DNA from 3 places in the Clostridium sp. TJA020 genome. Region 1 is predicted to be linked to each of the others. Evidence: riboswitches for the same ligand, from Rfam matches in the RefSeq annotation. Region 1 holds a riboswitch; each other region holds the start of a gene.
What was found. Region 1 has a riboswitch for lysine ahead of AC4FQ1_RS11395 (amino acid permease). Riboswitches for the same ligand answer to the same signal wherever they lie in the genome.
Positions count from the first base shown of each region.

Region 2: linked by a shared signal. The riboswitch ahead of lysA (diaminopimelate decarboxylase) and the one ahead of AC4FQ1_RS11395 (amino acid permease) in region 1 are both predicted to bind lysine.
Region 3: linked by a shared signal. The riboswitch ahead of AC4FQ1_RS09180 (Na+/H+ antiporter NhaC family protein) and the one ahead of AC4FQ1_RS11395 (amino acid permease) in region 1 are both predicted to bind lysine.

Region 1 covers NZ_JBZEFC010000008.1:42,666-45,926, forward strand. Annotated here, with positions in the region: gene AC4FQ1_RS11385 (putative ABC transporter permease) at 1-235, shown strand, start outside; gene trmB (tRNA (guanosine(46)-N7)-methyltransferase TrmB) at 352-1,008, shown strand; lysine riboswitch at 1,121-1,295, shown strand; gene AC4FQ1_RS11395 (amino acid permease) at 1,400-2,878, shown strand; gene deoD (purine-nucleoside phosphorylase) at 2,994-3,261, shown strand, end outside.
Region 2 covers NZ_JBZEFC010000002.1:280,257-283,517, reverse strand. Annotated here, with positions in the region: gene AC4FQ1_RS05210 (DUF1576 domain-containing protein) at 1-239, opposite strand, end outside; gene AC4FQ1_RS05205 (beta/alpha barrel domain-containing protein) at 425-1,105, shown strand; lysine riboswitch at 1,185-1,354, shown strand; gene lysA (diaminopimelate decarboxylase) at 1,504-2,799, shown strand; gene lepB (signal peptidase I) at 2,832-3,261, shown strand, end outside.
Region 3 covers NZ_JBZEFC010000005.1:66,535-69,795, reverse strand. Annotated here, with positions in the region: gene AC4FQ1_RS09185 (aminopeptidase P family protein) at 1-951, shown strand, start outside; lysine riboswitch at 1,036-1,211, shown strand; gene AC4FQ1_RS09180 (Na+/H+ antiporter NhaC family protein) at 1,334-3,052, shown strand; gene AC4FQ1_RS09175 (Hsp20 family protein) at 3,197-3,261, shown strand, end outside.

The sequences.
Region 1 (3,261 bases):
ATTAGGTATTCAATTTGAAAAGTTTAGTGAGAGTGAAATAAATAAATTAAAAATTGAAATTCAAAATAGAAGAACTAATAAGGAATATGATAAATTATTAGATTTAAGTAATAGAATAAAAGAACTTAAAAGAGAAGCTAAAATTAATAGAAGATTATTAAATGCATTCCCAGACAGTAAGCATTTATATGATTATAAGGCATTAAATAATATTAAAAATCTTATTAAAAAATAAATTTTGTGAAATTTAATTAGGATGGAACAAAAAGTTCTATCCTAATTTTTGTTGTTAATAGTATTTAAACTATGTATAATAGGAATGAAACTTTATAAAGATGGAGTGAACATATAATGAGAATGAGAAGAAAACCTTGGGCTAGACCTGAGCTTGAAGCATGTGACTTTTTTATAGTAGATACAAAAGAACTTAAAGGAAAATGGAATAAATCATTTAAAGAAGAACAACCTTTATATTTAGAATTAGGATGTGGAAAAGGAACATTTATGGCTGTTCATGCATCAGAAAATCCTAATATAAATTATTTAGCTATAGATATAAAAGACGAAGTTTTAGTGCTTGCAAAAAGAAATATAGAAGAAGCGTTTAAAGAAAAAGGTATGGAAATAAATAATGTTAAGCTTATGGCACAAGAAATAGCATTAATAAATGATATGCTTGGAGAAGATGATGAAATTAATAGAATATACATTAATTTTTGCAACCCTTGGCCTAAAGAAAGACATAAAAAAAGAAGACTTACTCACACTAGACAATTAGAGAGTTACAAAAAATTTCTTTCAAAAGATGGAGAAATTTGGTTTAAGACAGATGATGATGAATTATTTGAAGAATCTTTAGAATACTTTAAAGAAAGTGGATTTGATATAAAATATATAACTTATGATTTACATAATAGTGGTTTCGAAGGAAACGTAGTAACAGAACATGAAGAAATGTTTACAAAAGAAGGAATAAAAATAAAATTTTTAATAGCTGTAAGAAATTAAAAATATTAATAAATAATAATAATTGTAAATAAAGTAATAATAAGTAATATGATTTGTTGAAATTATAAAAAATAAGGTGCATAATAACTAATGAAAAATGTATAAATTTAAATTTTGAGGTAGAGGCGCAAATTTTAATAGTAATATTAATGAGGTAAGCACTATGATTTAATATGAAAGGAAAATTTGCCGAAGTGTATAATTGATGCTTTAAGATTATATGCTGGTTTTGTGCAGAATATGTATAAGACTGTCACAAATTTATTTTGTGGAGGGCTATCATTCAAAGGCATAATTAGTTTAGTATATTATATTGAAATGAACTTATTTACCCTGAGTGAAGTTTTTCCTCAGGGTTTTATTTTTATACTAAGCTAAGGAGGAAATAGACATGAATGAGACAGAAAGTAATGAGCTAAAGAGAGGATTAAAGGCAAGGCATTTAAACATGATTGCATTAGGTGGTTCTATAGGAACTGGAATATTTCTTGCAATGGGCGATAGTATACATGTTGCAGGAATTGGAGGTTCTATAGTAGCTTATGGTCTAATAGGGATAATGGTATATTTTTTAATAACAAGTTTAGGGGAAATGGCTACTTATATGCCTGTTTCAGGATCCTTTGGAGTGTATGCTACAAAATTTATAGATCCTGCATTAGGCTTTGCATTAGGATGGAATTATTGGTACAATTGGGCTATAACTATAGCGACAGAAATGGTTGCAGGTTCACTTGTAATGAAATATTGGTTTCCAAATGTTCCAGCAATAGTTTGGAGTATTATTTTTTTAGTTTTAATAGTAGGATTAAATTTATTATCATCTAAAGCTTATGGTGAATCAGAGTTTTGGTTTGCAAGTATAAAGGTTATTACAGTAATTGTATTTATAGTAATTGGTACACTTATGATATTTGGAATAATGAAGGGTGATAGTTTAGGTTTTAAAAATATATTTTCAAATGGAGGACCTTTTGTTGGAGGATTTAAATCAATATTTTCGATATTTTTAATAGCTGGATTTTCATTTCAAGGAACTGAACTTATAGGTATTGCTGCGGGAGAATCAGAAAATCCTGAAAAAACAATACCGAAAGCAGTACATACAATATTTTGGAGAATTTTAATATTTTATATAGGAACTATAATTGTTATAGGGTTAATAATTCCATCAGTACAAGCTGGAGTAAATACAAGTCCTTTTACTATGGTTTTTGAAAAGGTTGGAATAGCAGGTGCGGCATCTTTAATGAATGCAGTAATATTAACTTCTGTTTTGTCAGCTGGTAATTCAGGAATGTATGCATCAAGTAGAATGCTTTATTCAATGGCTAAAGAAAATATGGCACCAAAGGTTTTTTCAAAAGTTAACAAAAAAGGGGTTCCTGTTAACTCTGTTATTTTAACTACAATAATAGCATCAGCATGTTTTTTAACAGGATTTTATGCAGAAAGTACAGTTTATGTTTGGCTTGTTGCTGCATCAGGACTTGCAGGCTTTATAGCTTGGCTTGGTATAGCATTATGTCATTATAGATTTAGAAAAGCATATGTAAAACAAGGAAAAAATATAAATAAGTTACCTTATAAAGCAAGTATATTTCCAATTGGACCGATAATAGCATTAGTACTTTGTGCAGTAGTTGTTATTGGACAAGGTTTTGTATACATTAAACCAGAAGGAATAGAATGGATGGGGTTAATATCATCTTATATAGGAATACCATTATTTTTAATTTTATGGATTTCATATAAAATTAAATATAAAACAAAATTAGTTAAATTAGAAGATGTGGATTTAGAAAGAAATATTATAAATAATAAAGAAGTAACTGAAAATAGCATTGATTTAGTTCTTGAAGAAAGTTAAAATTTATAGAAATATTTTATATTAAATAAAATTTTAAGAAAAAAATAAGGAAAAGGTTTTCAAAAAATGCTATTATATGATATAATATTTTTAAAAGCAAAAGGAGGAATGGTTTATGACACAAAATGTACCAACACCACATAATGGAGCAAAATTAGGAGATATAGCAGAAACAGTGCTTTTACCAGGGGATCCACTAAGAGCTAAATATATAGCAGAAACTTTCTTAGAAAACCCTGTTCAATATAATACAGTAAGAGGAATGTTTGGATATACTGGAACATATAAAGGAAAAAGAATTTCAGTTCAAGGAACTGGAATGGGAATTCCTTCAATAGGAATTTATAGTTATGAATTAATACATTTCTATGGAGTTAAAAATC
Region 2 (3,261 bases), on a different contig from region 1:
TTTAAAGCTACTAATATAAAAATGCTTATAATACTTGTCAATGCTGCATTTACTAATGTAGCACCAATGCCAGCAATTTGAATATAATCAGTTATTAGAATATCAGGTGTTAATATTATGTTTTTTAATCCTATAAAGATTTCTTTAGGAGAATTAATAGTAAAAGCAGTAAGTATAAAAAATAGATATATTGAAATTAAGATTTTGTACGGGAGAAAAAATTTTTTTAGTTGAAGCATAAATAAAAAAACACCGCCTTTTATAAATCAATATTATTTGTAAACATTATATTACAAATAATACATACTTATCTATAAAATGAATAAATATTTTTTATTTATCAAAAATAAATATTTTAATTAATGGAAGTTGGTTATATAATAAGTTGTAAAGCAAAGCAATGTAAGTTTTTGGAGGGATAAAAATGAGTAAGGATAATGAAAAATATGTTCCAGAAATATTAGGAACATTTAGAAATCATATAATTGAAGCACCTTCTGCAATAAGAAAGTGTAGTGGAATAAAGATATTTGGAAAGAGAATTAAATCAATAATGTTTTCAACTGATGTTGCCATGATAAAAAATACAAATGCAGATGCAATAATGGCAGTATATCCTTTCACCCCCCAACCAAAAATAACTGAGGCTATAATAACAGCAGCTGATGTTCCTGTGTTTTGTGGAGTTGGAGGTGGAATAACTCAAGGTAGGAGAGTTATAAACTTAGCATTAGATGCTGAATTTAAAGGAGTAATAGGGATAGTTGTAAATGCACCAACAACAAACAGTGTAATAAAAAAGATAAGAAAAACAATAGATATTCCTGTTGTTGTAACAGTTGTATCAGAAGATACAGATATAGAAGAAAGATTAAATTCAGGTGCCACTATATTAAATGTATCAGGTGGAAAAAATACAGCTAGAATTGTTAAGAAAATAAGAGAAAAGTATCCTTTAGTTCCTATAATTGCAACTGGAGGAAATACTGAAGAAAGTATATTAGAAACAATAGAAGCTGGAGCTAATGCAATAAGTTATACACCACCATCATCAGCAGAGATAATGGGAGATTTAATGAATATTTATAGGGAAAAAGAATATTAATGTATAAAAGACTTTAAATTTAAATAAATTTATAGTATCATAAATAATAAAAAATAATAATATATTAGGAAAGAACAAATCTTAGGGTAGAGGTGCCGAGATTAAGAGTAATCTTTAGGAGTTTTGCAGACTATGAATAAGGATGAAAGGATGATTGGCCGAAGTTAAATTATAATGCAAATATAATTTTTCTGGGTATGTATATAATATATGCATAACTGTCACATAACGTGGAGAGCTACAAGGATTTTTAAATTACTATATAAGTGAGTTTAGAATATATTAATTTTAGGCTTAAGTTTTTGTAATTATAATACCTTAATGTTATAACGTTATTACCCGTCACAGGAATTTTCCTGTGACGTTTTGTTTTACTTAAATGAATTGGAGGAATTTAAATGAAACTATTTGGTAATATGAGGACTGAAGAAAATACTTTAGTAATTGGAGGAGTAAAAACAACAAAGTTAGTTGAAGAGTTTGGAACTCCTTTATATGTTATGGATGAGAATTTAATTAGAGAAAATTGTAGAAGGTATTTTCAGGCCTTTAGTTGTGAAAATAGAGGTAATAAGGTAGCCTATGCTGGAAAAGCATTTTTAACTTTAGCGATGTGTAAAATAATAGAGGAAGAAGGCTTATGTTTAGATGTTGTTTCAGGTGGAGAATTATATACAGCATATAAAGCTGATTTTCCATTAAAAAAAGTATTATTTCATGGAAATAATAAAACATTAGAAGAAATTGAAATGGGTGTAAAACTTGGTGTTGGAACATTTGTAGTGGATAATTTATTTGAAATAGAACAGCTTAATAAAATTGCTAGAGATTATGAAAGAAAGCAAGATATTTATTTAAGAATTACTCCAGGTATTGAGGCACATACACATGAATATATAAAGACAGGACAAATTGATTCTAAGTTTGGTTTTGCACCAGTAGGAGATAATATAATAAATGCTATAAAAAGGGCTATAAAATTGGAAAACATAAATTTACTTGGGCTTCATTGTCATATAGGTTCACAAATATTTGAAATAACTCCTTACGAAGATGCGGCTGAGATAATGCTTAATTTAATAAATAGAGTTAAGAATGAAACTGGATATATAATAAAAGAGTTAGATTTAGGTGGTGGATTTGGAATATATTATAGTGATGAAGATAAACCAAGAGAAATAGAGGAATATTGTAATGCTATAATAAATAAAGTAGATGAAGTTTGCAAAAATTTAGAATTGGAAAGACCTATACTTATTATAGAGCCGGGAAGGTCAATAGCTGGAAATGCAGGAATAACATTATATACTATAGGCTCAATAAAAAATATACCATCAGTTAGAAAATATGTATCTGTAGATGGTGGTATGACTGATAATATAAGACCAGCATTATATAAGGCTAGATATGAATGTATAGTTGCAAATAGGGTTATATATGATGCTAAAGAGAAAGTAACTATATCTGGAAAGTGTTGCGAATCTGGTGATATATTATTAAATGCAATAAAAATACCATCTGTTTTAAGTGGAGATGTTCTTGCAGTTATGTCAACGGGTGCATATGGTTATTCAATGTCTAATAATTACAATAAGATTCCAAAGCCAGCAGTTATTATGGTTAAAGATGGAAAAATTAAAATTATATGTAAAAGAGAGAGCTATGATGATATAATTAAAAATGAAGTAATTTAAATTTAACTGAAGGGTATAAAGTGGGGAAAAGTATGGGAAAAAAATTTATTATGGACATAGTCTGTCCTATTATCTTAGCTGTAATATTAGCTTTACTAATAAACAAATTTTTAATTTTTAAAGTAGAAGTTCCTACATCATCAATGGAACCTACTATAAAAGTAGGAGAAAAGTTTTTAGTAACAAAAGTTTATAATTTTAACAATTTAAAAAGAGGGGATATCATAGTCTTTAAAAATAAAGAAAAAAATGAGATTATGATAAAGAGGCTTATAGGTCTTCCAGGAGATGAAATTGATGTAAGAGGAAATGAACTTTATATTAATGGAGAATTTATTCAAGAGGATTATGTGAAAAATCCAGATGGTTTTTTTGGGGAGTTCAAAGTTCCAGAAGGTAAATATTTTTTCTTAGGAGATAATAGAAAAAATTCAGCTGACTCAAGGTATTGGGAAGATCCAT
Region 3 (3,261 bases), on a different contig from region 1:
ATAGAAGATATAGGATACTTAGGAGAGTTTAGAGGATTTTTAAATAAAATAATAAATGAAAGTATTGATATAAATATATATTTAGATTTAGAAAGAGATGAGTTTAACAGTTTACCAACAGTAAGTAGTACATTTGCTAAAAAGCTTAGAAATAAGTATCCACAAGTGAATATAAAAAATGTATTTCCAATATTTGCACCAATAAGACTTGTAAAGAGTCCATCTGAAATAAAAGAAATGCAGAAGGCTATTGATATAACAATTAAAGGTGTTGAATCAATAATGAAAAATATAAAACCTGGAATGCTTGAATATGAATTAGAAGCATATTTTGAATTTGAATGCAGAAAAAGAGGAGTTCGTGATTATGCATTTAATACAATTGCAGCAGCTGGAAAGAATGCAACTATATTACATTATGTAGATAATAATTCAGAAGCTAAAGATGGAGATTTAATTCTTTTTGACTTAGGAGCACAGGTTAATTATTATAATGGAGACATTTCAAGAACATTTCCTGTAAACGGTAAGTTTACAAAAAGACAAAAGGAAGTTTATGAAGCTGTACTTAGAGTAAATGAGAAAGTTATATCAGAGTTAAAACCAGGTATTAATTTCTTAGATATAAATAAAAAATCTAAAGAGTGGATTGCAGAAGAATGTATTAATCTTGGATTAATAGAAAATAAGGAAGAAGTATCAAAATATTATTGGCATAGTATAGGACATAGCTTAGGTTTAGATACTCATGATATAGAAAATCCAGGAAGAAATACAGTTTTAGAACCAGGTATGGTATATACAGTAGAACCAGGCATATATATAGGAGAAGAAGGTATTGGTGTAAGAATAGAAGATGATGTACTAATAACTGATGATGGATGTGAGGTATTAACTAAGGATATGATAAAATCAGTTAGTGAAATAGAAGAATTTATGAAAAATTGTTAATAAAATAAACAAAAAATTAAAAGATATATTGATATATATATATTTATATTATATAATTATATTAATTTAAAAGTGAATAATTTGCGAAGAGATAGAGGCGCGGTCTTTAAGAGTAATGTTATTGAGATAAGCACTATGATATAACATGAAAGGAAATACCGCCGAAGGATATAACTAATGCTTTAATGTTATAATCCTGGGCTTATGCATAATATGCATAAGACTGTCACAAATTATATTTGTGGTGAGCTATCATTCAATGGATTCTTACGTTATATATTTAGAACCTTGAGTGTTATCTCAAGGTTCTTTTTGACTTTAAAGTAAAATGATGGGCCTCTAAAAATATTCACAAATTTTATTTTAATAGGGGGATTCAATCATGAAAAAAAGAAATTATTTAGTATTTTTATTTACCTTTATACTAATGATGAGTATGACAACAGTAGCATTTGCATCAGAAATTGATCCAGGAACTGTAAATGCAGAAAGGTTTGGTATATGGACTATAATACCACCTTTAGTTGCAATTGTACTTGCATTTATTACAAAAAATGTTGTAGTATCTTTGTTTATTGGTGCATTAGCTGGATGTTTTATGATTCAAGTCGTAGATCAAAATGCATTTAATGCATTGATACAAGCCTTTTTAGATTTTATACAAAGAGTCCTAAATTCTTTAGCGGATCCTTGGAATGCTGGAATAATACTTCAAGTTTTAGCTATTGGAGGAGTAATAAATCTTGTTGCTAAAATGGGAGGTGCTAGAGCTATAGCAGAAGCACTTGCAAAAAGAGCAAAAACTCCAAGGAGTGCTCAACTTGTTACTTGGTTTCTAGGTCTTTTAGTATTTTTTGATGATTATGCAAATTCATTAATAGTAGGTCCTATAATGAAGCCTGTTGCAGATAAACTTAAAGTTTCAAGAGAAAGGTTAGCTTTTATAATTGATGCAACAGCAGCACCAATTGCAGGACTTGCAATAATATCAACTTGGATAGGGTTAGAAGTAGGACTTATAAATGATTCATTTACTCAAATTGGAGTTAAAGTTGATTCTTTTGGTGTTTTTCTTCAAACTATTCCATATAGATTTTATAATATTTTAATACTTGCATTTGTAGTTATTACATCTGTTATGCTTAGGGATTTTGGACCTATGAGAAAGGCTGAAGTTAGGGCTAGAAAAGGTATTAAGGATAAAAAATCGGAGCTTGAAAGTATAAGTACAGAAGATGAGATGAAAGTAAAAGAAGGAGTTAAGCTTAGTATTTGGAATGCAATAATCCCAATAGGAGCACTTATAATATCAGCTCTTATAAGTTTTTATTATAGTGGATATACAAGTATAATAGGTGGAACTGATGTAGCACTTAGAGAAGTTGTAACTAATGCACCGTTTTCTTTTACAGCAATAAGAGAAGCATTTAGTGCAGCTGATGCATCAACAGCACTTTTCCAATCAGCAGTATTTGCATCAATAATAGCAATTGCTATGGGAGTTTGTAAAAAGATATTTACTGTGTCAGAAGCTGTTGAAGTTTGGGTAGATGGAATGAAAGGTCTTATAATAACTGGAGTAATTTTATTACTTGCATGGTCATTAAGTTCAGTAATAAAAGATTTGGGAACTGCTAAATATTTAGTTACATTATTATCTGGATCAATACCATCATTTTTACTTCCAAGTATTATATTTATATTAGGAGCTGTAATATCATTTGCTACCGGAACTGCATATGGAACAATGGGAATACTTATGCCTCTTGCAATTCCTCTAGCTCATTCAATATCACCAGATATGAGCTATATAGTATTAAGTACAAGTGCTGTACTTACAGGAGCAATATTTGGAGACCACTGTTCACCAATATCAGATACAACAATACTTTCATCAATGGGAGCTGGATGTGATCATATAGAACACGTAAAAACACAAATGTGGTATGCACTGTTTGTTGCAGGAGCCACAATAATATTAGGTTATATACCAGCTGGATTAAATGTTCCTGTTTATATAATATTACCTGTTGCAATAATAGTACTTGTAATTGCTGTTAAGTTTATAGGAAAACCAGTGGATGAAGTTGTGGAAAATTAATATATTAATTTTTAAAAGTGTGGATAATTTCCACACTTTTTTATTAGAATAATTAATAACTTACCTAATATATAAATTAAAATGTGTCAGTATAATATTTATATTAATAAGTTATAATAAGAAAAATTTTATAAGAGGGATATTATGAATAGAAGAATAGGAAATAGAAATATTATTAATAACATAGGAGATTTTTCTAATATATTTAG